3 regions of the Brachymonas moutaii (nom. illeg.) genome follow, and region 1 is predicted to be linked to each of the others. Evidence: predicted binding sites of a transcription regulator. Region 1 holds the regulator's gene; each other region holds the start of a gene.
What was found. The regulator sigma-54, encoded in region 1, starts transcription at its own class of promoters, with help from an activator protein. The targets are predictions, from matches to a motif close to TGGCANGNAANCTGCTTT.
Positions count from the first base shown of each region.

Region 2: a site for sigma-54 is predicted at 3,279-3,296, ahead of ACP2WS_RS04530 (circularly permuted type 2 ATP-grasp protein). Genes of this name have one in related genera too.
Region 3: a site for sigma-54 is predicted at 7,270-7,287, ahead of ACP2WS_RS07345 (transglutaminase family protein). Genes of this name have one in related genera too.

Region 1 is NZ_JBNGEN010000007.1:71,824-80,935, forward strand. Features, by position in the region: gene putA (trifunctional transcriptional regulator/proline dehydrogenase/L-glutamate gamma-semialdehyde dehydrogenase) at 1-3,258, shown strand, start outside; gene ACP2WS_RS08995 (benzoate/H(+) symporter BenE family transporter) at 3,455-4,663, shown strand; gene lptA (lipopolysaccharide transport periplasmic protein LptA) at 4,749-5,432, shown strand; gene lptB (LPS export ABC transporter ATP-binding protein) at 5,429-6,250, shown strand; gene rpoN (RNA polymerase factor sigma-54) at 6,308-8,023, shown strand; gene ACP2WS_RS09015 (hypothetical protein) at 8,224-8,745, opposite strand; gene ACP2WS_RS09020 (hypothetical protein) at 8,838-9,083, opposite strand.
Region 2 is NZ_JBNGEN010000002.1:175,814-186,714, reverse strand. Features, by position in the region: gene ACP2WS_RS04540 (circularly permuted type 2 ATP-grasp protein) at 1-351, opposite strand, end outside; gene ACP2WS_RS04535 (DNA internalization-related competence protein ComEC/Rec2) at 567-3,134, shown strand; gene ACP2WS_RS04530 (circularly permuted type 2 ATP-grasp protein) at 3,405-4,844, shown strand; gene ACP2WS_RS04525 (alpha-E domain-containing protein) at 4,979-5,947, shown strand; gene ACP2WS_RS04520 (hypothetical protein) at 6,098-6,415, opposite strand; gene secA (preprotein translocase subunit SecA) at 6,720-9,548, shown strand; gene argJ (bifunctional glutamate N-acetyltransferase/amino-acid acetyltransferase ArgJ) at 9,643-10,875, shown strand.
Region 3 is NZ_JBNGEN010000005.1:66,615-77,515, forward strand. Features, by position in the region: gene ACP2WS_RS07310 (Hsp20/alpha crystallin family protein) at 1-374, opposite strand, end outside; gene groL (chaperonin GroEL) at 663-2,306, opposite strand; gene groES (co-chaperone GroES) at 2,385-2,675, opposite strand; gene ACP2WS_RS07325 (C40 family peptidase) at 2,928-3,545, opposite strand; gene ACP2WS_RS07330 (hypothetical protein) at 3,704-4,528, opposite strand; gene ACP2WS_RS07335 (ferredoxin reductase family protein) at 4,783-6,147, shown strand; gene menA (1,4-dihydroxy-2-naphthoate octaprenyltransferase) at 6,213-7,178, shown strand; gene ACP2WS_RS07345 (transglutaminase family protein) at 7,486-10,901, shown strand, end outside.

The DNA of each region.
Region 1 (9,112 bases):
ACCATCGGCGAGGCGCTGGCCAACAGCCGCAAGTTCGAGGCCAAGGGCTTCCGCTACAGCTACGACATGCTGGGCGAGGCGGCCGCGACCATGGAAGATGCCGATGCCTATGTGCGGCTCTATGAGCAGGCGATTCAGGCGATCGGGCAGGCGAGCAATGGCCGGGGCATCTACGAGGGGCCGGGCATCTCGATCAAGCTCTCGGCGCTGCATCCGCGCTACAGCCGTGCGCAGCAGGAGCTGGTGATGACCGAGCTGCTGCCCCGGCTCAAGGGGCTGCTGGTGCTGGCGCGCCAGTACGACATCGGGGTGAACATCGACGCCGAGGAGACCGATCGGCTGGAGCTGTCGCTCGACATTCTGGAGGCGCTGTGCTTTGCGCCCGAGCTGGCGGGCTGGAACGGCATCGGCTTTGTGGTGCAGGCCTACCAGAAACGCTGCCCGCATGTGATTGCCTGGCTCATCGATCTGGCACGCCGCAGCCGCCACCGCCTGATGGTGCGGCTGGTCAAGGGGGCGTACTGGGACAGCGAGGTCAAGCGCGCGCAGATCGACGGGATGGAGGGCTACCCGGTCTATACGCGCAAGGTGCACAGCGATGTGTCCTATCTGGCCTGCGCGCGCAAGCTGCTGTCGGCGCCGGATGCGATCTATCCGCAGTTCGCCACGCACAACGCGCAGACGGCGGCGAGCATCTACCACTTCGCAGGCAACAACTACTACCGCGGGCAGTTCGAGTTCCAGTGCCTGCACGGCATGGGCGAGCCGCTGTACGAGGAGATCACGGCCGGCAAGTACCAGCGTCCCTGCCGGGTGTATGCGCCGGTGGGCTCGCACGAGACGCTGCTGGCCTATCTGGTGCGGCGCCTGCTGGAAAACGGGGCCAACACGTCGTTCGTGAACCGCATCGGCGATCCGGCGGTGCCGGTCGAGTCGCTCACCGTCGATCCCGTGGAGGAGACCCGGGCCGTGGCCGAGCGGGAGGGGGTGCCGCTGGGCACGCCGCACCCGCGCATTCCGCTGCCGCGCGCCCTGTTCGGTGATGAACGCCTGCTGGCGCAGGGCCTGGATCTGGCCAACGAGCAGCGTCTGGCTTCGCTCACGGCCGGGCTGCTGCACAGCGTGGTGCAGGTGTGGCAGGCCGCTCCGCTCATTGGCGATGGGCGTGCCGAAACGGTCTGGCCGGCCGAGCGCCTGCAGCCGGTGTGCAATCCGGCTGACCACCGCGACGTGGTGGGGCAGGTGGTGGAGGCCGACGCGGCCGACATCGACGCCGCCCTGGCCGCCGCCGCAGCGACCGAGCCGATCTGGCAGGCCACGGCACCCGCCGAGCGGGCCCAGTGCCTGTGCCGCGCGGCGGATCTGCTCGAATCACGCATGCAGCAGCTCATGGGGCTGATCGTGCGGGAGGCGGGCAAGTCGCTGCCCAATGCGGTGTCCGAGGTGCGTGAGGCGGTGGACTTCTTGCGCTACTACGCGGCGCAGGTGCGCGAAGGCTTTGCCAACGACACCCACCGCCCCCTGGGCACGGTGCTGTGCATCAGCCCCTGGAATTTTCCGCTGGCCATCTTCACGGGGCAGGTGGCGGCCGCGCTTGCGGCAGGCAATGCCGTGCTGGCCAAGCCGGCCGAGCAGACGCCGCTCATTGCCGCCGCCGCCGTGCGCATCCTGCGCGAGGCCGGGGTGCCAGCCGGGGCCATCCAGCTGCTGCCGGGACGGGGCGAGACGGTGGGCGCCGCACTGGTGGCCGATGCCCGCGTGCAGGGCGTGCTGTTCACCGGCTCGACCGAGGTGGCCCGCATCCTGCAGGCGACGCTCGCACAGCGGGTCAACCGGCATGGCCGGCCCGTGGCGCTGATTGCCGAAACAGGCGGGCAGAACGCCATGGTGGTGGATTCCTCCGCGCTGGCCGAGCAGGTGGTGGCCGACGTGCTCGCCTCCGCCTTCGATTCGGCCGGACAGCGGTGCTCGGCGCTGCGCGTGCTGTGCCTGCAGGAAGAAGCCGCCGACCGCATCCAGCACATGCTCGAAGGGGCCATGCAGACCCTGCGGGTCGATCGGCCCGACCACCTGCACACCGATGTCGGCCCCGTCATCGACGCCCCGGCCCGCGAAGTCATCGAGGCGCACATTGCCCGGCTGCGCGAAGAAGGCTGCCGCGTGCTTCAGACTCCCGTGTCCGAAGGGGCAGGGCAGGGCCATTTCGTGCCGCCCACGCTCATCGAGATCGGCAGCCTCGGCCAGCTCCGCCGCGAGGTCTTCGGCCCCGTGCTGCATGTGCTGCGCTACCGGCGCGAGGAGCTGCCTGCACTCATCGACGCCATCAATGCCACCGGCTACGGGCTCACTTTCGGGGTGCATACCCGCATCGACGAAACCGTGGCGCAGGTCACGCAGGCCGTGCATGCAGGCAACCTGTACGTGAACCGCAACGTGATCGGCGCCGTGGTGGGGGTGCAGCCCTTCGGGGGCGAGGGACTGTCGGGCACCGGGCCCAAGGCAGGCGGCCCGCTGTATCTCTCGCGCCTGCTGGCGCAGCGCCCGCTGGGACAGAACCTGTTGGCAGGCCTGACGCCGGCCGAGGCTTCCACAGCCATTGCCCCGGCCCGGGAGGCCCATGGCCTCACCCCCGAGGAACAGGCCGCCCTCTCGCCGCTGCGCCAGGCGCGCGCGGTGTGGGATGCCTGGCAGGGCTGGTTCGGGCTGCACGGCATTCATGCGCAGGACCCCGAGCATCTGGCCCACATGACGGCCACGCCGCTCCTCGCCGCGCCCTGGCGCCTGCCTGGGCCGACAGGGGAAAGCAACCGCTACCAGCTCCACCCGCGCGGCACCGTGTGGTGCATGCCGGCCACGCTGGCCGGGGCGCAGATGCAGCTCATGGCCGCGCTGGCTGCGGGCAACCGGGTGCTGTGGCAGGTGCGTGACGAGGCCCTCGCCTCCGAGCTGTGCGCCTGGCAGGCCGGTCTGCCGGTCGAGGTGCAGGAGGCTGCCGTGGTGGCCGGACCGCAGGCCAGCCTCGGCACGCACGCGGAGCCGGTGGCCGCCGTGCTCTTCGAGGGCGATGCCGACGTGCTCCTGCAGGTGCAGCAGGAGGTGGCCGGACGCGCCGGGGCACTGGTGCCGGTGTACGGGCTGTCCTCGGGCGAGGTGGCAGACGGAGCCTCGTGGGACCCCGTGCGCCTCGTCGCCGAGACCAGCCTGAGCATCAACACCGCCGCCGCAGGGGGCAACGCCAGCCTCATGACCATCGGCTGAGCCACTGGCCCTGGACGCCAGCCCGGCTCGCCGCCCCGGGCTGGCGTCTGGTCCCCTGCCGCAGGGGAGCTGGCACTGCACCTCCGGCACTCCCCCGGCCCGGCGCCGCTGCGCAGAACACCGGGCGTGCGGGGTGCCTGAGCGATGTCGACTTTCCTGCCACAATCGGGACTTTGCTTTTTGCAGGACGTCCGTCATGCACTGGACCCAACGTCTGTCGCCACTGCAGTTCGTGCGCGACTTCTCCCTGACGGCGTTTGTCGCAGGTTTCGTGGCCACCCTGGTGGGTTTCACCAGTTCGGTGGCCATCATCTTCCGGGCGGCGCAGGGCTTTGGCGCCACTCCCGCCGAAATCACCTCCTGGATCTGGGCCGTCTGCCTCGGGTGTGCCGTCTGCAGCATCCTGCCCTCGCTGTGGCTGCGCAAGCCGGTCATGATCGCCTGGTCCACCCCGGGGGCCGTGGTGCTCGCCACGGCGGCCGCCTCGGGGCAGTTCACCATGCCGGAAGCGGTGGGGGCCTTCATGGTCAGCTCCGCGCTCATCACCGTCTGCGGGTTCACGGGCTGGTTCGAGCGGGTCATGAACCGCATTCCCCTGTCGGTGGCGGCGGCCCTGCTCGCCGGGGTGCTGGCGCGGTTTTCCATGCAGGCATTCGCGGCAGCGGGGTCGGCCCCGGTGCTCGTCATCGGCATGCTGCTGGCCTACCTGCTCGGCAAGCGCCTGAGCCCGCGCTATGCGGTGGTGTGGACGCTGGCCGTCGGGGTGATGCTCGTCGCGCTCGGCGGGCACCTCTCGCTGCACGACCTGCATGCCGACTGGGCGCATCCGGTCTTCACGGCGCCGGTCTTTTCCATGGCAGCCATCACCAGCCTGGCGCTGCCGCTGTTCGTCGTCACCATGGCATCGCAGAACCTGCCGGGTGTGGCAGCCTTTCGTGCCGCCGGGTACGAGCTGCCCACGTCCGTGCTCGTCACCGTCACCGGCATGGTGGGGCTTGCCCTGGCGCCGCTGGGGTGCTATGCCATCAATTTCAGCGCCATCACCGCCTCCATCTGCATGGGCGATGAAGCCCATCCCGACCCCGATCGCCGCTACGTCGCCGCCGTGGTGTGGGGGCTGTGGATGCTGCTCATCGGCCTCTTCGGCACCGTGGTCACGGGCCTGCTCATGGCCTTTCCGCACGAGTTCATTGCCGCCATTGCAGGGCTTGCGCTGCTCTCGACCATTGCCAGCAGTCTCGTGACTGCGCTCGACGTGGCGCGCCACCGCGATGTGGCCGTCATCACCTTTCTCGTCACCCTCAGCGGGGTGGAGGTGGCTGGCGTGGGTTCGGCCTTCTGGGGCGTGGTGGCCGGGGTGGTGGCGCTCCTGGTGCAGGACTACATGCCCCGCCGACGCATCTGAACGGCTCTTCGGCCCGAGCCGCGCGGGAGGCATCCGGCATCGCTACAATGGACCATACGTCCAACGAGCAAGAATCGTGCCGAACATGAAACCGTTGTCCTCCGCCTTGCCGGCCCTCGCGCTGGCTGTCGCCTGCCTGGGTCTGGTGCAGACCGCCCACGCCGAGCTGGCCGACCGCGCCAAGCCCCTCAACATCGAGGCCGACGCCATGCGCTACGACGATGCGCACAAGATCACCACCTTCACCGGGCGGGTCGTGGCCACCAAGGGCACCATCGTGCTGCGTGCCGACAAGGTCGAGGTGCGCCAGGATCCGCAGGGCAACCAGTTCATGTACGCCGAAGGCAGCGCGGGCCACCAGGCCTTCATGCGCCAGAAGCGCGAGGGACTCAACGAGTACATCGAGGGCGAGGCCAACCGCATCGAGCGGGACGACAGAACCCAGATCGCGCGCCTCACCGGCAACGCCCGCATGCGCCGCCTCGTGGGCACCCAGCTCGCCGACGAAGTCCGTGGCGACACCATCGTCTACAACGACCTCACCGAGGTCTACAACGTGGCCGGCGGCCCCTCCACTGGCGCCGGGGGCGCTGCCGCAGGGGCCGTGCCGGCCGGCCGGGTGCGCGCCGTCATCAACCCCGTGGGGCAGAGCGGCGGCAAATCCGCGCTGCCCATGCCCGCCACCCGGGCCGCCAGCAAGGGGGCGCGCGCCGCGTCGGCTCCCGTCACCACCCTGCGCTCCAGCGCCACCATCGGAGGCCGCCCATGAGCGATGCCGCTCCCGTATCTGCTCCGGCCGCCGACCTCCGCTGCGAGGGCGGCAGCCAGGGCCGTCCGCCTGCCGACGGCAGCGAACTGTGCGTGCGCCACCTCCAGAAGGCCTACGGCCGCCGCCGCGTCGTCAAGGACGTGTCCCTGAGCGTGCGCAAGGGCGAAGTCGTGGGCCTGCTCGGGCCCAACGGAGCCGGCAAGACCACCTCCTTCTACATGATCGTCGGCCTCATCCGGGCCGACGGCGGCGCCATCTCCATCGACGGCCAGCCCGTCGAGGACCTGCCCATCCACCGCCGCTCACGCATGGGCCTGAGCTACCTGCCGCAGGAAGCCTCCATCTTCCGCAAGCTCAACGTCGAGGACAACATCCGCGCCGTGCTGGAGCTCCAGGTCGATGCCCACGGCAAGCCGCTCGACCGCGCCACCATCGACACCCAGCTCGATGCCCTGCTCGCCGACCTGCACATCACCCACCTGCGCGACACCCCCGCGCTCGCACTCTCCGGGGGCGAGCGCCGCCGGGTCGAAATCGCCCGTGCCCTTGCCAGCCAGCCGCGCTTCATCCTGCTCGACGAGCCCTTCGCCGGCATCGACCCCATCGCCGTCATCGAAATCCAGAAGATCATCGCCTTCCTCAAGGCGCGCGGCATCGGCGTGCTCATCACCGACCACAACGTGCGCGAAACCCTGGGCATCTGCGACCACGCCTACATCATCAGCGAAGGGGCCGTGCTCGCCTCGGGCACGCCCGAGCAGATCGTCTCCAACGCCGAAGTGCGCCGTGTCTACCTCGGCGAACACTTCCGCATGTGAGCGGACTCCGTCCATGAGCCGCTTCCCGCTGTACCTTCCGAAGCCGCCCTCCGTGCCATGAAAGCAGGACTGCAGCTGCGCACCGCGCAGAACCTCTCCCTCACGCCGCAACTCCAGCAGTCCATCCGCCTGCTGCAGATCTCCACGCTCGACATGCAGCAGGAGATCGACCAGATGCTGGCCGACAACCCCTTCCTGGAGCAGGACACCAGCGCCGAGGACGCGGCAGCCTCCGAGTCGGAGCCCGACGCTGCTGGCCACGCATCCGGCGATGTCGATGCCACCACCGGCCCCAGCGCAGAGGCAGGCAGTGACGACGGCATGGGCGCCACAGCCGAAGGCGGCTACGACGACCCCGAAGGCGCCGACGCCCCCGACACCAGCGAAGTCCTCTCCAGCGACGCCCCCGACCACACCGACCTCGCCAACGCCCAGACCGACGACTGGAGCGCCGGCTCCACCCGCGACGACAGCCCCGCCACCTCGGGCGACGACGAAGTCCTCTCCAGCAGCAGCGACGGCGACGACGACTGGGACAGTCTGCGCGTGAGCAGCGCCGGCAGCAGCCATGACGACGACGAGGACGAGCCCTCCGCCATCGAGCGCGCCGGCTGCCACGAAAGCCTGCAGGACTGCCTGCACCGACAGGCCCTGGCCCTGCGCCTCGACACCAGCGAACAGGCCGCGCTGTACTTCCTCATCGAATCCCTCGACGACGACGGCTACCTCGAAGACACCCTCGGCGAACTCGCCCAGAGCCTGCAGGAGCGCAACCCCACCGGCGACCCCGAACGCGACGCCGAGGAGCACGCCGAACTCCTCCACCACCTCACCATGGCCCTGCGCCTGCTTCAGTCGCTCGACCCCGTCGGCGTCGGCGCGCGCGACCTGGCCGAATGCCTGCAGCTCCAGCTGCGTGCCCTCGACATCCCCGACGCCGACACCCCCCGCCTGCTCGCGCGCGAAGTCGCCCTCGACGTCTGCCGCCAGCCGCTCGACTACCTCGCCCGGCGCGACGTGCGCGGCCTCGGCAAGCTGCTGCCCTATTCGGCCGCGCACCTGCGCAGCGCCATGCAGCTCATCGCCACCCTCGAACCCAAGCCCGGCCGCGCCTTTGCCCAGACCGAGCGCAACATCGTCATCCCCGACGTGCTCGTGCGCGCCAACCAGGGCCGCGACGCCGCCAGCCGCCCCTGGAGCGTGCAGCTCAACCCCGCCGTCATGCCCCGCGTGCGCGTGCAGGAGATGTACGCCAGCGCCCTGCGCCACCACAAGGGCGAAGGCATCCAGGCCCTGCAGCAGCGCCTGCAGGAAGCCCGCTGGATGGTCAAGAGCATCCAGCAGCGCTTCGACACCATCCTGCGCGTGAGCACCGCCATCGTCGAGCGCCAGCACCGCTTCTTCGAGCAGGGCGTGCTGGCCATGGAACCCCTCGTCCTGCGCGAAATCGCCGACGAACTCGGCCTGCACGAATCCACCGTCAGCCGCGTCACCAGCGCCAAATACATGAGCACCCCCTGGGGCACCTTCGAGCTCAAGTACTTTTTCGCCTCGGGCCTCGCCAGCGAAGACGGCAGCACCACCAGCAGCACCGCCGTGCGCGCCATGATCGGGAAACTCATCGCCGACGAACCCCCCGCCAAGCCCCTCAGCGACAACCGCCTCTGCGAACTCCTCCAGGAACGCGGCGTCCAGTGCGCCCGCCGCACCGTAGCCAAATACCGCGAAGCCCTGCGCATCCCCCCAGCCCATCTGCGCAAGGTGCTGGGGTAGGGGAACGTTTCAAGCAACTCCGCCAACTGGCAACTCGCTACGACAAATTCGCCACACGCTTCAATGCCTTTCTGCAACTCGCATGCGCATTCATCTGGCTAATGTGAACACGCCCTAGTCGCCCGCCGCTGGCACGGCGATGGAGATGGCGACGTGCGCGGCTACGTGTCGAACACGCGCCAGACCTCGCATGCTGCGCTTCACCTTGGGCTCGCCTTGTCAAGATAGTTGACCAGGCTTTGCGACATGACAAGGGCGTGGGCCATCAGCGCATTTACCAGATTCTCGTGCCTGTTGATGTCCATGGAGAGCCCGCCAGCTTGGAAGATTGGCTGTTCGACCAAAACGATCACGCCGGCCACGTCGCCGCCACCGACATAGCTGGCGATCTGGGCCCTGGCCGCGGGCTCCCGGGCCTTATCGCCCGCCAAATTGGCCCACTTGAGAACGTCCTCGATCATCGTTTCTGAATTGTCAGTCTTTCCGTTCTTGTGAACGATGACGTGCCGAAACTTCTCAGCCATGCGGGTGTGAAGCCGGAGATTGATGCTGATCTGGTTTTCGACTTCAACCTTCGCGAGCTCAGGTAGCTTTTTCCGAAGCATGTCGATGATCAGAGGCACTTTCTTTTTGAGCTCGGACGGGGGCATCACCGCGTCAGCATCCTTGCTCAGGCGAAAGTGCGTGTGGTCCCCTCTGACGAGCTCATAGAGTGACACCACGAAGTCCTCAAACAGCTCGTAGGCCTCGACGAGCAGCCATTGGTACTGCTTGTTCTTGTGAAGGTAGACGAGCCTGACCGTCTCTTTAGGCGTCAGCCTTGCGTGCGAGTAGGGGGGAAGATGTGTCCCGTGTATGGATTCTGAAAAAAGAACAGTTCGTGGCTGCTGCCAAGCAACTTGCGAGCCTCCGAGGCTAGGCCAGCCAAGTCTCGGTCGCGAGCCTGCAAGCTCGCGATCATCTGCTTCGCAACGTTCGCGGAGAGTCGCTGATAGTGCTGGATGACGGCGACTTCGTTAAAGAACTTCTCAAGTCGGCTGTTATAGGGTTGAAGGTTCATCGACGTTGCATTCATTGTCAGGAGGTGAA
Region 2 (10,901 bases), on a different contig from region 1:
GGCGGGGGGAATCAACAGGGGCAGGAGATCGACTTCCCACGGGCGCTGGGCGCCCTGGCTGTCGGAATAGACGTTGTAGCTGATGCCGTTGCCCAGCACCATGCGCCGCAGGCGCAGCAGCCGCTGGGTGAGATCGTCCGGCGTCTTGCGGGCCAGTGCATCGAAGAAGGTGCGCCAGTGCGGGGCCATGTCGGCGGGCGACAGGGGACCGGCGCTTTCAGGCACGGAACGGCCGAGCAGTTCGCTGTAGTGCCCGGCGGTGGACGGCACGTCGAGTCCCGGAAGCGTCCAGCCGGCATCACCTCCAGGTGCAACCGGTGCGGCGTCGAGAGAGGCTTGGGGTGCATTCATGGAGCTAGTCTAGCGACAGCCGGCCCTGCCTGCAGGCCGCATGGCACACAGCCTGTCGCATGCCCGACAAATACGCACGCTTTTTTATGTCGCAAGACCCTGCACGATGCGCCCATGCCACGGACAGGCAGAGGGCGCATGGCATGATGCGCATGCGTACTTTGGTACTTTCCATTTTCTATCGATGAGGTCCTTGGTGCATGGCTGGTGCACACATGTCTTTTCGCTCGCTGGGGTGGCCACAGGCTTGGCGCCGTTTTTCCGTCACTCCTGCCGCTCTGTGCTGGCTCGCGGGGGTGGCCGTGCAGCTGCAGCAGGCCAGGCTGTGGACGGGGGTGTCCTACGCAAGCAGTGCAGGCGCAGCCCTGCTGCTGGCGCTGCTCTGGCTGCGTCGCAGGCGTCTGCCCGCGCTATGGCTGTATCTGGCTCTGGCGGTGCTGGGGTGGAGTCTGACGGGTCTGCGTGCGGTGCAGGTGGCCTCGCAGGCACTGGACCGGGATCTGCAGGGACGCGATCTGGTCGTGGTGGGCCGTGTGGTGGGACTGCCTCAATGGGGGGAGGACGGCACGCGCCTTGCCTTGCAGGTGGAGTCTGCCCTGCAGGAGGGCACGGCAGTGCAGCTCCCGCCACGGCTGGCACTGGGCTGGTACCGTCTTCGCTCCTGGCGGGGGCGCGAGGTGCAACCCGAAGGTGCTGCCCCGGTATCCGAGGAACTCGCCTCAGCCCCTTCCGAGCCCTGCCGCATGTGCGTCATGCCGGGCGAGCAGTGGCGCATGACCGTGCGCCTCAAGCAGCCGCACGGCAACCGCAATCCCTGGGCCTTCGACAGCGAACTCTGGATGTGGGACCAGGGGCTGGGCGCCACGGGCTACGTGCGCGGCGGGCGCTCCGGCGCACCGGCTGAGCGGTTGGCCGATGCGCGTCCCCTTGATGCTGCCGCCTGGATCGACCGTGCCCGTGTCGCCGTCCGCACCCGCATCTACCAGGTCGTAGCACCCGGCGTCGTTCCCTGGGAGCAGGGCCGGGCTGCCGCCGCACCCCCGGCGGGAGGTGGTGCAGGGCGGGCGCGGGTGGCCGGGGTGCTGGCTGCGCTGGTCATGGGGGACCAGTCGGCCATCGATCGGGACGACTGGGACATCTTCCGCATCACCGGCGTGGCGCACCTCATGAGCATTTCCGGGCTCCACATCACCATGTTCGCCTGGCTGGCCTCGGGGCTGGTCGGCTGGGGCTGGCGCCGCACGGCGCGCTGGAAGTGGCCGCTGTGCCTGGCCATTCCGGCACCGCGCGCAGCTCTGTGGGGCGGAGTGCTGCTGGCATGGCTGTATGCGCTGTTCAGCGGCTGGGGGGTGCCGGCCCAGCGCACCGTGTGCATGCTGGTGGTCCTGGCAGTCCTGCGGTCCGGCGGGCGGCAATGGCCCTGGCCGGCCCTGTGGGCCGTGGCCGCTGCCGCCGTGGTGGCCTGGGACCCCTGGGCGCTTCTGCAGGCGGGGTTCTGGCTCAGCTTCGTGGCCGTCGGCATTCTGTTCGCAGCGGGGCAGGAGCAGACGGCGCCGGCAGATGGCTGGCGGGCCCGCATCATGCACACTCTGGCCGGATTCGGACGCGAGCAAATGCTGGTGCTGGCGGCCCTGACACCGCTGACGCTGATGATCTTCGGGCAGGTTTCGCTCGTGGGTACCCTGGCCAACCTGGTGGCCGTGCCCGTCGTAACCTTGCTCGTCACTCCGCTGGCCATGCTCGGGGCGCTGTGCTCGCCCCTGTGGCTGGCGGCAGCCTGGTGCGTGCAGCAGCTCATGGCGCTGCTGGGCTGGCTGGCATCGTGGCCGTGGGCGCAGTACCAGGCTGCACAGGCGCCCTGGTGGGCCGGTGTGCTGGGCGTGGCCGGAGGGGTGCTGCTGTGCATGCGCGGGCCCTGGCCCTTGCGATGGCCGGGAGCGCTGATGATGGTGCCCGTGCTGGCCTGGCAGGCCCCACGGCCGGATGCAGGGGAGTTCGAGGTCCTCATGACCGACATCGGGCAGGGCAGCGCGCTGGTGGTACGCACGGCACGGCACACCCTGCTCTACGACGCGGGCCCCCGCTATGGCGCGCACAGCAATGCGGGCGACCGCGTGCTGCTGCCGCTGTTCCGCGCGCTCGACGAGACCCCCGACGTGGCCGTGCTCAGCCATTCCGACACCGATCACATCGCGGGCATCGAGCCGCTGCTGCAGGCCTATCCGCACCTGCCCCTGCTCGGATCCATCGCCCCGGACCACCCCCTGCAGCAGCTGCGGGCCGTCGAACCCTGCAGCGTGGGTCAGGATTGGCAGTGGGAAGGGGTGGACTTCCGGTTCCTGCACCCGCTCGAAACCGACTATGTGCCCCAGGCCAAGACCAACGCCATGAGCTGCGTGCTGCGTGTGAGCAACGGACGCCGCACCGTGCTGCTCACCGGAGATGCCGAAGCGCCCCAGGAAGCCGCCATGCTGGCCCGCACGCCCCCTGAATGGCTGCGGGCCGATGTGCTCGTGGCGGGGCATCATGGCAGCAAAACGTCCAGCAGCCAGCCCTGGCTGCAGGCCGTGGCGCCGCACTGGACCCTCATCCAGCATGGCTACCGCAACACCTATCACCATCCCCATCCGCAGGTGCTGGCGCGCCTGCACAGCGTGGGCACCATCGTGGTGCAGACGGACCAATGTGGTGCGGGGTGGTGGAGTTCGGCCACCAATGCCATCCGCTGCGAGAGGGAAGTCCACCGGCACTACTGGCAGCACGAGGTGCCCACGCCTCCCTGAAACCCTGCAGATTCCTGCGCAGGGCCGCTGTACCGGCCTGTGTCCGCGCGAAAATGGAGCCGTCCCGTCCGGGGTCTCCTGTCTCTGGAGCAGAGCAAACGGTGTGGGCGCCCCCTGCATTTTCCTGTCGTGTGCATGTCTTTTCGGCATGGGCTCTGCAAGTCGGCATCAAACTTGCTGCACTGCCCACAAACAGGTGCGTGGGCAGTCTGGGGCGCCCGAGCCACACCCTCCGTCACGGACCTGCGGACAACTACAGGAGATTGGTTCATGCTCGCATTCGACGAAATGTATGCCTCGGTCCCATATGCGGATGCCCCGACCAGGCAGCAATACCAGCGCTACGCGCAATGGCTGTCCCATCAGCCCATGCAGACCATGCTCCACCGGCGGGAGGAAGCCGAGTTCATCTTCCGTCGCGTCGGCATCACCTTCGCCGTCTACGGCGACAAGGATGCCGATGGATCGGGCACCGAACGTCTCATCCCGTTCGATCTCATTCCCCGCATCATTCCCCATTCCGAGTGGGATCTGCTCGAACGCGGCCTGACGCAGCGTGTCACGGCGCTCAACCGCTTCCTGCACGACATCTACCATGACCAGGAAATCGTCCGTGCCGGCGTCGTGCCAGCCGAGCAGATCCTGCACAACTCGCAGTTCCGCAAGGAAATGGTCGGCGTCGATGTTCCCAACCAGGTCTATTCGCATATCAGCGGCATCGACATCGTGCGGGCTCCTGATGCCGCAGGGGTAGGGGAGTACTACGTCCTCGAAGACAACCTGCGCGTGCCCAGCGGCGTGAGCTACATGCTGGAAAACCGCAAGATGATGATGCGGCTCTTCCCCGAGCTCTTCCGCAGCTACCAGGTGGCCCCCGTGGCCCACTATGCCGACCTGCTGCTCGAAACCCTGCGGGCAAGCGCCCCCACCGGCGTGCCCGACCCGGTGGTGGTGGTCCTCACTCCCGGCATGTACAACAGCGCCTACTTCGAGCATGCCTTCCTGGCCCAGCAGATGGGGGTGGAGCTCGTCGAGGGGCAGGACCTTTTCGTCAAGGACGGCTTCCTCTACATGCGCACCACCCGGGGACCCGAGCGTGTCGATGTGATCTACCGCCGTGTGGATGACGACTTCCTCGATCCCAAGGTCTTCCGGCCCGACTCCGCACTCGGCTGTGCAGGCTTGCTCGACGTGTACCGCGCCGGCCGTGTCACCATCTGCAACGCAGTCGGCACCGGCATTGCGGACGACAAGTCCATCTACCCCTATGTGCCCCGCATGATCGAGTTCTACCTCGGTGAAAAGCCCATTCTGCACAACGTACCCACCTGGATGTGCCGCAAGCCCGACGACCTCGCCTACGTGCTCGCGCACCTGGAGGAGCTGGTCGTCAAGGAAGTGCACGGTGCCGGCGGCTACGGCATGCTCATCGGCCCCACGGCCAGCAAGGCCGAAATCGAGGAATTCCGGGCCGTGCTCAAGGCCCGTCCCGAGGGCTACATTGCGCAGCCTACCCTCAGCCTGTCGAGCTGTCCCACGCTGGTCGATGCGGGCGTGGCACCCCGCCACATCGATCTGCGCCCCTTCGTGCTCAGCGGCAAGACCGTGCAGATGGTGGCGGGTGGCCTCACCCGCGTGGCGCTCAAGGAAGGCTCGCTCGTCGTCAACTCGTCGCAGGGCGGGGGAACCAAGGACACCTGGGTGGTCTGAGCCGCGGGCGCTCCATCCCCTTTCAGGGAGCCCTGCGGATGCTGCCGAGCAGGGCTTTCCACCGGATGCCGGACGTGCCGTCTCCCATGGCGCGGACCGATACAGGCAGACAGACCATTACATCGCCACATATCATGCTTTCCCGTACTGCCGACCACCTTCTCTGGATGTCCCGCTACATCGAGCGGGCCGAAAACACCGCCCGCATGCTCGACGTCAACTACCAGACCAGCATGCTGCCCCAGTCCGCGCTGCAGGCCGAGCAGGGCTGGGCAGGCATGCTCTCGATCTGCGAGCTGCTCCCTGCCTATCGCGTCAAGTATGGCGACATCCAGCCGGACAAGGTCATCACTTTCATGGCGGCCGATGCCGACAACCCTTCCTCCATCATCGCCTGCATCCAGGCCTCGCGCGAGAATGCCCGGGCCGTGCGCGGCAGCCTCACCACCGAGGTGTGGGAGACCTACAACCAGATCTGGCTCGAAGCCCGGCGCCAGCTGCGCGAGGGCATCCTGCAGACCGATCCCAGCGCCTTCTTCGAGTGGGTCAAGCTCCACTCCCACCTGGCGCGGGGCGTGATCCTCGGCACCATGCTGCTCGACCAGTCGGTCTTTTTCATGCGCCTGGGCACCTTCCTGGAGCGGGCCGACAACACCGCACGCCTGCTCGACGTCAAGTTCCATGCCCATCTCTCCCCCGAGTTCTTCGCGGCCGACCCCGAGGCCGCCAACACCCAGGAGGAGCTGGACTTCTACCACTGGAGTGCCATCCTGCGCAGCGTCTCGGCCTTCGAGATCTATCGCCGCGTCTACCGCGACGTCATCACTCCGCCCCGGGTGGCCGAGCTGCTCATGCTCCGGCACGACATGCCCCGCTCGCTGCTGGCCTGCATGAACGAGGTGGTGGCCAATCTGGAACGCATCGGCGCGAGCGTCGATGCCAGCCACTCCCGTCGTCTGGCCGGGCGCCTGCAGGCCGACCTGCAATATGGGGACATCCAGGAAATCCTGGCTACCGGCCTGCATGCCTATCTCACGCACTTCCTCGAACGGGTCCACGCCGTGGGCCTCGCCGTCAGCGAGGAATTCCTGCAGTTCCAGTGACTCGGCAGGCACTCCAGGGTGCACGGCGCATGGCGCAAGGGAACTGCCGCCCTTGCGTCGCGTTTTCCTCTGCTTGCTTCCCGCTGCTGAGCAGCAAAGAGCGCCCTCCACGGAGCTGCCGCAGGGCAGGGTGGCAGCAGGGGCGCCGGGCTATCGGCCCCAGTCGTTGCCGTTCAGATGCAGCCGGATGCGGTTCACCGGCAGCCCCTGGCGCTGCAGGCTCGCTACCCAGACCGGCAGCAGATGACGTGCCTTGGCGGCTGCTGCGTTGTTCGAGACAATCAGGCACCACTCGCCTTCCTCCACCGCGCCGAACGCGATATGCCTGCGCATCGGGACCGGAATGAGTTTGCGGATGGCCTCTCCGCACGACTGGGACAGCCGCACCCGCGCCATCAGGCTCCCCAGCACGGGGGCTTCCTCGGCGGCCTGACTCAGGGGAATGGCTTGGTGGTGGCGCAGCGTCATGTCCGCATTATCGGGCACCCTCTGCGCTGCATGCCGATACACACATGCCCAAAAAGTACACGCCTGCATGAAGCCCTGGGAAACCCCCAAGGGTAAAATGCCCCGTTAACCTGTCCTGACACAGATGCGGACACGGCCTGCAGGAGGCCGTGCCTGCGCGTGCGGAGTTGATACGGGCCCGAGTGCCCCCATCTGCCGCAACACCTTTTCGCAATCAACACAAGGAAGAAGCTTCCGTTCCCGACCGCCGTCCCTCCTCCAGGAGGCGTTCTGCCGCGGTGTGGTCCGGAAGCCATCTGATCGCATGGCTAATTTTTTGACCAGAATCTTTGGCAGCCGCAACGAGCGCCTCATCACCGGCTATCGCAGAAACGTTGCGCGCATCAATGCGCTGGAAAAGGATTTCGAAAAGCTCACCGACGAGCAGATTCCCGCCAAGACCGCAGAATTCCGCCAGCGGGTCGCTGACGGCGCCACGCTCGACAGCCTCCTGCCCGAGGCCTTCGCCCTGGTCCGGGAGGCCAGCAAGCGCATCATGAAGATGCGGCACTTCGACGTGCAGATGGTTGGCGGCCTCGCGCTGCACGAGGGCAAGATCGCTGAAATGCGTACCGGCGAGGGCAAGACCCTCACTGCCACGCTGCCCGTGTACCTCAATGCGCTTTCCGGCAACGGCGTGCACGTCGTCACCGTCAACGACTATCTCGCCAACCGCGATGCCCAGTGGATGGGGCGCCTCTACAACTTCCTTGGGCTCACCGTGGGGGTCAACCTGCCGCAGATGTCGCGCGAGCTCAAGCAGCAGGCCTATGCCGCCGACATCACCTACGGCACCAACAACGAATTCGGCTTCGACTACCTGCGCGACAACATGGTCTACGATGTGCGCGAACGCGTGCAGCGCCAGCTCAATTTCGCCATTGTCGACGAGGTGGACTCCATCCTGATCGACGAGGCGCGTACCCCGCTCATCATCAGCGGCCAGGCCGAGGACCAGACCGATCTCTACATCGCCATGAACAAGGTGGTGCCCTATCTCACCCGGCAGGAGGGCGAGGAGAACCCCCTCACCGGCGAGGGCGTCATCAAGCCGGGCGATTTCACCATCGACGAAAAGGCCCATCAGGTCTACCTGACCGAGCAGGGTCACGAGCATGCCGAGGACATCCTCCAGAAGCTGGGCCTCCTGCCCGAGGGGGCCAGCCTCTACGATCCGGCCAACATCATGCTCATCCACCATCTGTATGCAGCACTGCGGGCCCACCATCTCTACCACCGTGACCAGCATTACGTGGTGCAGCAGGGCGAGAACGGCCCCGAGATCGTCATCGTCGACGAATTCACCGGCCGTCTCATGGCTGGCCGTCGCTGGAGCGACGGGCTGCACCAGGCCGTCGAAGCCAAGGAAGGCGTGCCCATCCAGGCCGAGAACCAGACCCTCGCGTCCATCACCTTCCAGAACTACTTCCGCCTCTACAAGAAGCTCTCCGGCATGACCGGCACGGCCGATACCGAAGCCTACGAGTTCCAGGAAATCTACGGCCTCGAAACCGTCGTCATCCCGCCCAACCGTCCCAGTCTGCGCAAGGACGAGCTCGATCGCGTCTACAAGACCACCGACGAAAAGTACCGCGCCGCCATTGCCGACATTCGGGACTGCTACGAGCGCGGCCAGCCGGTGCTCGTCGGGACCACCTCGATCGAGAACTCCGAGATCATCTCCAACCTCCTGCAAAAGGAAAAACTGCCCCACCAGGTGCTCAACGCCAAGCAGCACGAGCGCGAGGCCGAAATCGTGGTGCAGGCCGGTCGTCCCGGCATGATCACCATTGCTACCAACATGGCCGGCCGCGGCACCGACATCATGCTCGGGGGCAGCCTTGAGAAAATGGTGGCGGCCATCGAGGCAGACGACACCCTCGACGAAGCCACTCGCCAGGCCCGCATCGACGAGCTCCGCGCCAACTGGAAGGCAGACCACGACAAGGTCAAGGCCCTGGGTGGCCTGCGCATCATTGCCACCGAGCGCCATGAATCGCGCCGCATCGACAACCAGCTGCGCGGCCGTTCGGGACGCCAGGGCGATCCGGGCTCCTCGCGCTTCTACCTCAGCCTCGACGATCCGCTCATGCGCATCTTCGCGGGCGAGCGCGTGCGCGCCATCATGGACCGCCTCAAGATGCCCGAAGGCGAGGCCATCGAGGCCCGCATGGTCACCCGGTCGATCGAGAGCGCCCAGCGCAAGGTCGAAGCCCGCAACTTCGACATCCGCAAGCAGCTGCTCGAATACGACGACGTGGCCAACGAACAGCGCAAGGTCATCTACCAGCAGCGCAATGAGGTGCTCGAATCCAACGGGCTGCAGGAACAGATCGACGGCCTGCGCCACAGCTGCTTTGCCGACCTGGTCCACGCCTACGTTCCTCCGGGCTCCATGGAAGAACAGTGGGATCTGGCCGGGCTGGAAAAGACCCTGTCCCAGGACTGGGGAGTCGAGCTCGACCTGCGCCACATGGTGGAGGCGTCGAGCAGCGTGACCGACGAAGACCTGCTCGATGTGGTCACCAAGAAGGCCGACGAAGCATTCAACGACAAGCTGGCCGTCGTGGGCGAGGACCATTTCCTCAACTTCGAGCGGGCCGTGCTCCTGCAGAGCATGGACACCCACTGGCGCGAGCACCTGAGCGCGCTCGATTACCTGCGCCAGGGCATTCACCTCCGTGGCTATGCCCAGAAGCAACCCAAGCAGGAATACAAGCGCGAAGCCTTCGAGCTGTTCGGCCAGATGCTCGACGCCATCAAGAACGACGTCACCCGCATCCTCATGACCGTCAACGTCGCTTCGGGCGAGGAGCTCGACGAGGCTGCAGAGGACATGCAGGATTACGGCGGCGAGGGCGGCGGCTACATCAACATCACCTACCGCACCCCGGACGACACGGTCCCGGCCACTCCCGAGGAAGCCGGTGCCGATGGCGCCGCTCCTGCCCCGGTGCTCGATGCCGTGGCCGCAGGGGCAGCCACGGCGGCAGGCAATCTCAATCCCGAGAGCTTCGTCGGGGTTGGGCGCAACGATCCCTGCCCCTGCGGCAGCGGCAAGAAATACAAGCAATGCCACGGCAAGCTGAGCTGAGCCGCGCATCTCTTCCAGACGGGCCCGTGCCCGTCTTTTTCCATCCCGTTTTTCACCCCCCCTTTCGGAACTTCATTCTTCCAGGAGTCATGCCATGTCCGTCAATCTGCAAGCCACCCCACCCGAGGCCCTGCATGCCGTGCGAGGCCTGCGACTCGGTGTGACCGAAGCCGGGGTGCGCAAGGCCGGACGCCGCGACCTGACCGTCATCCTGCTCGATGAAGGTGCCAGCATCGGGGGAGTCTTCACGCAGAACCGCTACTGTGCCGCTCCGGTGCAGGTCTGCCGAACCCATCTGTCGGCCGGGCACCCGGACATCCGTGCCCTGGTCATCAACACGGGCAATGCCAATGCCGGCACGGGCCAGCCGGGACTCGATGCCGCCCTCCAGACCTGCGCCGCCATGGCCGCAACCCTGGGCGTGCAGGCCGAACAGGTGCTGCCTTTCTCGACCGGTGTCATCATGGAGCCGCTGCCGGTCGATCGCATCGTGGCAGGTCTGCCGGCCGCCACGGCCCGGGCCCGGGCGGACGGCTGGGCCGAAGCCGCCGAGGCCATCATGACCACCGACACGGTGCCCAAGGCCTTCAGCGTGCAGGCCACCGTCGGCGGTGCCCAGGTCACGGTGACCGGCATGAGCAAGGGGGCAGGCATGATCCGGCCCAATATGGCCACCATGCTCGGGTTCCTGGCCACGGATGCCCGCGTGAGCCCGTCCCTCATGCAGACCCTGGCCCGCGAGCTCGCCGAAGGATCGTTCAACCGCGTCACGATCGACGGCGACACCTCCACCAACGATTCCTTCGTCGTCATTGCCACCAACCGGGCGGAACACTCCGAAATCACCGATCTCGATAGCCCGGAAGGTCAGGCCCTGCGCGCTGCCATGCGGCAGGTCGCCCTGCACCTGGCACAGGCCATCGTGCGCGATGGCGAAGGCGCCACCAAGTTCATCACTCTCACTGTCGAAGGGGGACGTACCGCAGCCGAATGCCGGCAGGTAGCCTATGCCATTGCCCACTCGCCCCTCGTCAAGACCGCCTTCTTCGCCAGCGACCCCAACCTGGGCCGTATCCTGGCTGCCGTGGGGTATGCCGGCATTGCCGACCTGGACCAGACCCTCATCGAGCTCTATCTCGACGAGGTGCATGTGGTTGCAGGAGGAGGGCGCAACCCGGCCTACCGCGAGGAGGATGGCCAGCGCGTCATGCGCAAGCCCGAGATCCTCGTGCGCGTACAGCTTGGTCGCGGCGATGCATGCGACACCATCTGGACCTGCGATCTCAGCCACGAGTACGTGACCATCAACGCCGACTACCGTTCCTGATCGCCGCGTCAGCCTTCCGCAGAAAT
Region 3 (10,901 bases), on a different contig from region 1:
ACGAGCACGCCATTTTCGTATCGGGCCTTGGCAGCGGATTCATCGATCTCTGCAGGCAGCTGGAAGCTGCGGGCCACCTCGCCCTGGTAGCGCTCGGTGCGCAGGACCTTGTCGCCTTCGCGGTGGCTGTCCTGCTGCTTGACCTCGGCGCGTATGGTCACCACATTGCCTTCGACTCCCACCTGGATGTCTTCCTTGGGGACGCCGGGAAGATCGGCATGCACGGTGAAGTCCTGACCGGATTCCTTGACGTCGATCCGGAGCTGCGAGGGCGGCGGCAGAGGCTCGCCATGCAGCGGCTTGATGAAAAAGCCGGGAGCGACATCCTTGAAGAAGTCATCGAGCAGGGGATTGCGGTTGATCAGGGTATTCATGCGTTTCTCCATCAGGTTGAAGGTGAAAATTCAAGTTCACGGCAACGTTGCATGTCTCCTAAGTAAGCGCCATCAAAGGATTTTCAAGGGATTGGAAGGGGCGTTCTGTATCGGGATGTGGGGGATGGAGAAGACCGCAGGGTGGGGTGTTCGGCACGCTGCCTGCGCATGAAAAAACCCTCCCGCCCCGAAGGACGAGAGGGTTGGTGCGGTGGGCCGGATGCAGGGATCAGCGGCTTGCGGGAACCGCGCCCGCTTGCCCTGCAGCCGGAGACCGGCGGAGATGAATTACATCATCCCGCCCATGCCTCCCATGCCGCCCATGTCACCCATGCCGGCGGCAGGAGCGTCTTCCTTGGGGGCTTCGGCCACCATGCACTCGGTGGTCAGCATCAGGCTGGCCACGGAGGCGGCGTTCTGCAGCGCAGTGCGGGTCACCTTGGTCGGGTCCAGGATACCCATTTCGATCATGTCGCCATACACGTGGTTGGCAGCGTTGTAGCCGAAGTTGCCGGCGCCTTCCAGCACCTTGTTGACCACCACGCTGGGCTCGTCACCGGCGTTGGCGACGATCTCGCGCAGGGGGGCTTCGATGGCCTTGAACACCAGCTTGATGCCGGCGTTCTGGTCGGCGTTGGCGCTGGTGAGCTCACCCACGCTGGCGCGGGCACGCAGCAGGGCCACGCCACCACCGGCGACGATGCCTTCCTCGACGGCTGCACGGGTGGCGTGCAGGGCGTCTTCGACACGGGCCTTCTTTTCCTTCATTTCGACTTCGGTGGCAGCGCCGACCTTGATCACGGCCACGCCACCGGCGAGCTTGGCCACACGTTCCTGCAGCTTTTCGCGGTCGTAGTCGGAGGTGGCTTCCTCGATCTGGACACGGATCTGCTTGACACGTGCCTCGATGTCAGCAGCAGCGCCTGCGCCGTCGATGATCGTGGTGTTTTCCTTGGCCACTTCGATGGTCTTGGCCTGGCCCAGATCGGCCAGGGTCACCTTCTCGAGCGTCAGGCCGACTTCTTCGGCGATGACCTTGCCGCCGGTCAGGATGGCGATGTCTTCGAGCATGGCCTTGCGACGGTCGCCGAAGCCCGGAGCCTTGACAGCCACGACCTTCAGGATGCCGCGGATGGTGTTGACCACCAGGGTGGCGAGGGCTTCGCCGTCCACGTCTTCGGCAATGATCAGCAGCGGGCGGCTGGCCTTGGCCACTTGCTCGAGCACGGGCAGCAGGTCACGGATGTTGCTGATCTTCTTGTCGAACAGCAGCACGAAGGGGTTTTCGAGAACAGCGACCTGCTTTTCGGGGTTGTTGATGAAGTAGGGAGACAGGTAGCCACGGTCGAACTGCATGCCTTCGACGACGTCGAGTTCGTTGCTCAGGCTCTTGCCGTCTTCGACGGTGATCACGCCTTCCTTGCCGACCTTGTCCATGGCGTCAGCGATGATCTGGCCGATGGATTCGTCGGAGTTGGCGGAGATGGAGCCGACCTGTGCGATTTCCTTGGAGGTGGTGGTGGGCTTGGAAGCGGCCTTGAGCTGCTCGACCAGTGCGGCGACAGCCTTGTCGATGCCGCGCTTGAGGTCCATGGGGTTCATGCCGGCGGCCACGTACTTCATGCCTTCGCGCACGATGGCCTGGGCCAGCACGGTGGCGGTGGTGGTGCCGTCGCCCGCGTTGTCGGAGGTCTTGGAAGCGACTTCCTTGACCATCTGGGCGCCCATGTTCATGAGCTTGTCCTTGAGCTCGATTTCCTTGGCCACGGACACACCGTCCTTGGTCACGGTGGGAGCGCCGAAGGAGCGCTCGAGCACCACGTTGCGGCCCTTGGGGCCCAGGGTGGTCTTGACCGCGTTGGCCAGGATGTTCACGCCTTCGACCATGCGGGCGCGGGCGTCCGCGCCGAAAACTACGTCTTTAGCTGCCATTTGCAAATTCTCCAGTGATTCAGTGGTGCAGGATGCCTGTGCCATGCGGCCACGCATCCGTGCGGGATGGGGTGGGTATTACTTCTCGACGACGGCGAAGATGTCGTCTTCCTTCATCACCAGCAGCTCCTCGCCGTCGACCTTGACGGACTGGCCGCTGTACTTGCCGAACAGCACACGGTCACCGACCTTGACGTTCAGGGGCTTGACTTCACCCTTGTCGTTGATGCGGCCGGGGCCGATGGCCAGCACTTCACCCTGGTCGGGCTTCTCGGTGGCGTTGTCGGGGATGACGATGCCGGAAGCGGTTTTGGTTTCGTTTTCCAGACGCTTGACGATCACGCGATCGTGCAGGGGACGCAGGTTCATGGACTCTCCTTGAAAGTAAGTCGTGATGAGACAAACAGTTGAAACAGGGGATGTTCCCTGCCTGCACGGAAACGCGTCCGTGCAGGACGGGGAAAGCATCGGCCGGCAGAGGCGGCTGGCGATCCCGGCACACATGCGTGGATGGCTTTAGCACTCTACCCTGGCGAGTGCTAATGATAAGGGCGATCCAGGGGGATTCAAGAGGCGGATGGGCAAAACTTGCGCATGGCACCGGGTGCCATGCCGGGTGGCTCACCCGCGGAATACCGTGCGTGCACCGTTGAAGCGGGAGGCAAAGTAGGGGCTGTAGAGGCTGGCGGTGCGCACGATGCCTCCCGAAGAAGGGGCATGGATGAATTCGCGGCGGCCGATATAGATGCCCATGTGCGAGAAGGGGTTGCCGGAGGTATCGAAAAACACCAGATCACCCCGCTGCAGCTGGTTCACGGCAAGGGGGCGACTCGACTGGGCCCACTGCAGGGTGCTGCGAGGCAAGGCACGGGGAGCAATGCCGCTGAAGACGTATTGCACGAGGCCGCTGCAGTCGAAGCCTCCTTCCAGCGTATTGCCGCCGTAGGTGTAGGGGGTGTTGATGGCGAGCATGGCCCGAGCAATGGCGGCTTCGCGCAGGTCGCCGGAAAACTGCAGCGGATGCAGCAGGGCGATGGAGGGGTAGTCGGTCCGGAGCGTGCCCGGAGAGGTGCCGGAAGAGCGCCGACGGGCTGTGCGGGCAGGGCTGGCGCAGCCCGCGAGCAAGAGGGCTGCGCAGCCTCCCCCGGCCAGGAGCAGCAGGTGGCGGCGCGAGGCGAGGTCTTGAGAGGAAGAATCAGACTGCCCCTCCCGCCGAAGGGTGGGGGGCAGGGCGGGCATGGAAAGAGAGGAGAGGGGGGGCGGCAGGGGGTGCATCGGGAAAGCTCCGGAAGATGCCATGCGCACGTTGTACCACCTGGGGTGCCGTTTGCGAATCCCCCGGCCTGTCTGTCGCCCTGTCTGCAGCAGGGGGCGGCAGGGAGGCGCGCAGGGGGGGATCAGAAGTGGGGTTCACTCCGGGAATCGTGAGATTCGCGATGCTCCTGGGGCCGGTTGTGGGGGCGCTGCTGCTGTGGCTGCTGGATAGCGTGGGGATCGCGCTGGAACGTGCGGGCACGTTCCACACGCTGTGCCTGGGGAGCCATGCGACGCTGCTCGGCGGCCGGAGAGTTCGGCAAGGTGCGCGGGCGCTGTGACATCCAGGCAGGACGTGGAACAGCGGCTGGAGCAGGAGTGCCGGGCTGGGCCGCCGGGGAAACTGCGGGCGCTGTCCGGCCCTGCGTGGCATGCATCCAGCCCGTGGGGGTGACAGCCGGCGCAGTGGGGGCGTGAGGGGCGGTGGCTCCCCATGGACGTCCGTTGACGGGGGCCTGAACCGCATGCAGGGGGGTAGAGGGGCCGGGTGGCACGAAGCGGTGGCCAGGCGCAGTCCAGTGACCATTGACGAACACGACGCCATTGCCACGATGGGCATAGTAAGGATGCGTCCAGGTATAGCCCGGACGCGGGGCACTGGCCCAGCGGCCGCGCGCCCAGACCCACTGGTTCTGCCAGGTCCAGTAGCCGCCGATCCAGATGGCGCCGATGAAAGGCATGGGGGGCGGGGTTTCGACCAGGACCGGCGGCGGGTCGTAGGGAATGAGCAGCGGGTCGGGCTGGACGACCCCGACATCGCTCCAGACACCGCTGTCGGTCGTGGCGTAGGGCAGGGGCGCAACGCAGGCAGAGGTCAGCAGGGTGAGACCGGTGAGCAGCAGGGCAGCGGGCCCGCGGAGGGCGCGCGCAGGGGCAGCGGAAGGACGGATCGGGAGGGCGGCAGTCATGGGATGTTCGTCGGAAGATGGAAATGAGTGTGTAAGGGCAGATCACATGGCGGCTGCAAAGTTCAGCGGCAGGTGTGACAGCGTGTATGGAGGCACCGGCGCCCGGCTTTGGGCAAGGTGGACGGCGCCAGGCGGTTCAGGGAAGCTTAAGAGGCATGCGGCAAGGTGAACATGGATACGGGAACTTCGGGGCCTGGATGCACTCTATCTGTGCGTGAGGACCACGGAGTCCGGAACTTTTTTGCGAGGACAGAATGAAGAATATCAAGATGGGGTGGTGGCTGGTGCTGCTGGTGCCTGCGGGATTGTGGTTCATGGCCGATACGCTGTGGGTGCAGCCGTTCAGGTATTTCCCGTTCAGGGAGGTCTTTATCCAGTTCACCGGCGTGGTGGCCATGGCGGTGATGAGCGTGGGCATGGTGCTGGCGACCCGTCAGCGGTGGCTGGAGGCCCGGCTCAATGGGCTTGACAAGATGTACCGCCTGCACAAATGGCTGGGGATCACGGCGCTGGTGGTGTCGGTGGTGCACTGGTGGATGTCCAAGGGGACGAAGTGGATGGTGGGCTGGGGCTGGCTGGAGCGCCCCGCACGCCGTGGCCCCCGAGGCGGCGGAGAAGGGGTGGCACAGGCGGTTGTGACGCTGGAGCAGTGGCTCAACACGCAGCGCCATCTGGCCGAATCGATGGGAGAGTGGGCCTTCTATGGGGCTGTGGTGCTGATGGTTCTGGCGCTCGTGAAGTGGTTCCCCTACCGGCTGTTTTCCAAGACACACCGCTTGCTGGCCGTGGCCTATCTGGTGCTGGCCTTTCATACGGTGGTGCTGCTCAAGTATGCCTACTGGTCCCAGCCGGTGGGATGGCTGATGGCCGTGCTGACCGCGGCCGGAGTGGTGGCTGCCCTGATGGTGCTGCTGGGGCGCGTGGGGGCCGGGCGCAAGGTGTCTGGCGAGATCCTGGAGGTGCATCGCCTGCCTGCATTGCGCGTGGTGCGCACCACACTGCGGCTTGCTTCCGGATGGCCGGGGCATGAAGCAGGGCAGTTTGCCTTTGTGACCACGCATCGTGCGGAAGGGGCGCATCCGTACACGATCGCGTCGCACTGGGATCCCGCCACGCGGGAAATCACGTTCATCACCAAGGCGCTGGGCGATTACACCGCCACTCTGCCGCAGGCGCTGCAGCCCGGCATGCCGGCCACGGTGGAAGGGCCGTATGGGTGCTTCACCTTCAATGACGATGCTCCCCGCCAGATCTGGGTGGGAGGGGGCATCGGCATCACGCCCTTTGTGGCGCGGCTCAAGGAAATGGCGCAGGAGCGGGCCCAGGGGGCCCATGCACCCGAGGTGGATCTGTTCCACACCACAACGGAACTCGACCCCGAGGCGCTCGCGCTGCTGGAGGCCGATGCGGCTGCGGCAGGGGTGCATCTGCATGTGCTGGTCGATGCGCGTGATGGACGCCTGACGGGCGAACGCCTGCGTGCGGCCGTGCCGGACTGGCGCACGGCCAGTGTCTGGTTCTGCGGCCCGGCAGGATTCGGCACGGCGCTGCGGACCGATCTGCTGGCGCAGGGATTGCCGGCAGGGCGCTTCCATCAGGAGCTGTTTGCCATGCGCTGAAAGGGGCGGCGTTGCGGCCCATGGAAGGGTTGGGCGCTTCCGGCCCTCCCCTACAATGGGGCGCCATGTCTGCTTCTTCCGATGAATCCCTGCGGGGCGATGTTCTCCCGGCCCCCGCGCCTGCCGGTTCGGCTGCGCCGTCTGCCGCGCATGCCTGGTGGCTGGCGGCCCGGCCCTACACCCTGACCGTGACCCTTTCGCCGGTAGTGGCAGGGTGCATGCTGGCCTGGCTGCAGACAGGACGTCTGCACGGACTGCTGGCGTTGGTGACGCTGCTGGCGGCCATGTGCATCCAGATCGGCACCAATCTGCTCAACGATGTGGGCGACTACGAGAAGGGGGCCGACCAGCCCGATCGACTGGGGCCTCCGCGGGCGGTGGCCAGTGGCTGGCTGCCAGCTGCCGCCGTGAGGCGTGCGGGATTTCTGGCGATGGGGGGCGCATTCCTGCTCGGCATCGTGCTGGCAGGAGTGGGGGGCTGGCCCATCGTGGCGACAGGGTTGCTGGCACTGGTGTGTGGCTGGGCCTATACCTCGGGGCCGCGTCCGATTGCCTATGGACCGTGGGGGGAAGTGTTCGTCTGGTGCTTCTTTGGCCTGGCGGCAGTGGGGGGTACCTTCTGGCTGCAGGCCGGCGTGCCCACAGCCCATGTCTGGTGGATGGGGCATGCGATGGGAGCCTTTGCGGCGGCAGTCATGCTGGTCAACAACACCCGCGACCGTGCGACCGATGTGCGGGCGGGCAAGCGCACGCTGGCGGTGCGGCTGGGTCTGCCGGCCAGCCGACTCCTGTATGCAGGGGTGATGCTGTTCCCGTTTGTGATTCTGCCGCTGATCGGGCCGGCAGCGAATTCGCCCTGGATGGCTCTGCCGCTGGTGATGCTCGTGCCTGCGCTCAGGCAGGTGACCGATGTTGTGCGCCACGCGCCAGGCAAGGGCTACAACCGGGTTCTGGCGCGCACCGGGATGGTGCAGCTGGGATTTGTGCTGACCTGGGCTGCCGCGCAGGGGCTTGCCGGCGCGGCAGCCTGAGTGGTGCATCGGCCCCCAGGGGGGGCCGATGGCCGTGCATGGAGCAATGGGGAAGCCAGCGAGGCGCGTGCTGCAGCTCCAGGGGTGCAGCTGGCATGTGTATTGCTTGACTGACCAGACAGGGCCCCGTTTTCCTCATGGCGCCGGCCTTCCATGCCTCGGCGCCCATGAGGAAGACAGGCCCCTTTCGTGATGCACGATTCGCAGGGAAGCCTTCCGTTCGCACGAGAATGAGCGGAACTTCCATTTCCAGGACCGTGTCTCCCCTGTTCGGGAGCGCGGGCCGATGATCCAGCAGGGCACAGCCATGTCGATACACGCCGCACTTCACCACGTCACCCACTACCGGTACGACCGCCTGGTGCAGCTCGGACCGCAGGTGGTGCGCCTGCGGCCAGCCCCCCACAGCCGCAGTCGCATCCTTTCCTACAGCCTCAAGGTCGAGCCGGCCCAGCATTTCATCAACTGGCAGCAGGATCCGTTCGCCAACTACCAGGCGCGCCTGATGTTCCCGGAGCCCACGCAGGAGTTCAAGGTCACGGTGGATCTGGTGGCGGAAATGGCGGTGTTCAATCCGTTCGATTTCTTCCTGGAGCCCGAGGCCGAGCAGATTCCGTTTGCCTATGGCGAGCTGGAGCAGCAGGAACTGGCGCCCTATCTGGCGGCAGACCCGCTCACGCCGCTGCTGGAGAAGTATCTGGCAGGCGTGGACCGCAGCGCCACGCCGACGGTGGACTTTCTGGTGGCGCTCAACCAGCGGGTGCATCAGGATGTGCGCTATCTCATCCGCATGGAGCCCGGCGTGCAGACGCCGGAGGAGACCCTGGGCAAGGCCAGCGGGTCCTGCCGCGACTCGGCATGGCTGCTGGTGCAGCTGCTGCGCCATCTGGGGCTGGCGGCGCGCTTCGTGTCCGGCTACCTGATCCAGCTCAAGCCCGATGTGAAGTCGCTCGACGGCCCCAGCGGCACCGACCATGACTTCACCGACCTGCACGCCTGGTGCGAGGTCTACCTGCCGGGGGCCGGCTGGGTGGGGCTCGATGCCACCTCGGGACTGTTTGCGGGCGAAGGGCACATTCCGCTGGCCTGCACGCCCCAGCCCGGGGGGGCCGCGCCCATCGAGGGACTGGTCGATCCCTGCGAGGTGACCTTCAGCCACGAGATGTCGGTGTCCCGCATTCTGGAGACCCCCCGCGTCACGCTGCCGTATTCGGATGCGCAGTGGGAGCGCGTGCTCGCCCTGGGCGATGCAGTGGATGCTTCCTTGCAGGAGGGGGATGTACGCCTCACCATGGGGGGCGAGCCGACGTTCGTGTCCATCGACGACCGCGACGCGCCCGAGTGGAACACCACGGCGCTCGGGCCGCGCAAGCGGGAACGGGCCATCGAGCTGCTGCACCGTCTGCGCGACCAGTATGGCCAAGGGGGCTTCCTGCACTGTGGGCAGGGCAAGTGGTATCCGGGCGAGCAGCTGCCGCGGTGGGCCCTCTCGGCCCTGTGGCGCACCGACGGCGAGCCCGTGTGGCACAACCCGGCCCGTCTGGCCGATGAGCGCACGCCCCAGCACTACACCCAGGAAGATGCCGACCGCTTCATCCGCCAGCTGGCCGAGGAGCTGGGCATCACCGACAGCCACGTCATGCCGGCGCTGGAGGACACCTGGTATCACCTGTGGCGCGAGCAGCGCCTGCCCAGCAACGTCACGCCGCAGGATGCGCGGCTCGACGACAGTCTGGAGCGTGCCCGGCTGGGCCGCGTGTTCGGACAGGGCCTCGCACGGCCTGTGGGCTACGTGCTGCCTCTGCAGGCAGTCTCCGAAGTGGGCACCTACGCCGAGCTGACGGCCGAGCATGCCCCCCACTGGGCCACCAGTCCCTGGCATCTGCGCGAAGGGCAGCTCTATCTGCTTCCGGGCGACTCCCCGGTGGGGCTGCGTCTGCCGCTCGACCGGCTGCCCTGGGTGGCCGCCGATGACCGCGCGGTACCCGTGCCGGTCGATCCCTTCGAGCCGCGCGAGGAGCTCGACAGCACCGGTGCCGACCAGCCCGCACAGGACCGCCCGGGCGCGCAGGCACGCGCTGCCGCAGGCAGGGACGCGGCCGCCTGCCAGAAGGAGGGGACCGCTGCAAGACACCGCCGCCGCGAAAGCGAGAATCTCGCCGGTGGCGGCATGGTGGGCATGCACGAGGACGCGGATGACGACGGCATGGCCAGCGGGCAGCTGCGCGAGCGCAAGCCGCGGCTGTACGAATCGGCACCGTGGATCGTGCGCACCGCCCTGTGCGTGGAGGCACGCGACACGCGGCGTACCACGGGCATCGTCGATCCCAAGGATCCCTCCAAGGGCTATCAGGCGCTGTATGTGTTCATGCCCCCGGTCGTGCGGCTGGAGGATTATCTCGACCTGGTGGCCGCCATCGAGCGCACCGCCGAGGCGCTCGACGTGGCCGTGGTGCTCGAAGGCTATCTGCCGCCCCGCGATCCCCGTCTGACCATGCTGCAGGTCACGCCCGACCCCGGAGTGATCGAGGTCAACATCCAGCCTGCCCGCACCTGGCGCGAGATCGTGTCGCGTACCGAGTTCCTGTACGACGCGGCCTTCCACTGCCGGCTCTCCGCCGAGAAGTTCATGACCGACGGACGGCATACCGGCACGGGCGGTGGCAATCACTTCGTGATGGGCGGCGCCACGCCCGACGAGAGCCCCTTCCTGCGGCGGCCCGACGTGCTGGCCAGCCTGCTGTCCTATTGGCACAACCACCCCAGTCTTTCCTATCTGTTCAGCGGGCTCTTCATTGGCCCGACCAGTCAGGCTCCCCGGGTGGACGAAGCACGCAACGACCAGCTCTACGAGCTCGAAATCGCCCTGGCCGAAATCCACGGGGCACAGGCCAAGTACGGCGAACAGATGCAGCCCTGGCTGGTCGACCGCAGCCTGCGCAACATCCTGATCGACGTCACGGGCAACACCCATCGCAGCGAGTTCTGCATCGACAAGCTCTACTCGCCCGATTCCAGCACCGGCCGGCTGGGGCTGCTGGAGCTGCGTGCCTTCGAGATGCCGCCCCATGCCCGCATGAGCGTGGTGCAGCAGCTGCTGATGCGTGCGCTCATTGCCCGGTTCTGGCGTGAGCCCTACCGCGCTCCCCTGGCGCGCTGGGGCACCGAGCTGCACGACCGCTTCATGCTGCCCACCTTTGTGCAGGCCGACTTTGCCGATGTCATGTCCGAGCTGCGTGCCGCTGGATTCGCGTTCGAGGATGCGTGGTTCGCTCCGCATTTCGAGTTCCGTTTCCCCCACATCGGGGACATGGAGGCCGACGGCGTCACGCTTACCCTGCGCAGCGCGCTGGAGCCCTGGCACGTCATGGGCGAGGAAAGCGGCGGGGGTGGCACCGTGCGCTATGTGGATTCTTCGCTGGAACGGCTGGAGGTCGAGGTGCGGGGCTTCAACCCGGCCCGCCACACCATCACCTGCAACGGCGTGCCGGTGCCCCTGCAGCCCACCGGCAAGGCCGGGGTGCTGGTGGCCGGGGTGCGCTACAAGGCCTGGAATCCGCCGTCCGCCCTGCACCCCAGCATTGGGGTGCATGCGCCCCTGACCTTCGATGTGGTCGACACCTGGATGGGGCGCTCGCTCGGCGGCTGTTCCTACCATGTGGCCCATCCTGGTGGACGCAACTACGAGACGCTGCCCGTCAACGCCTACGAGGCGGAAAGCCG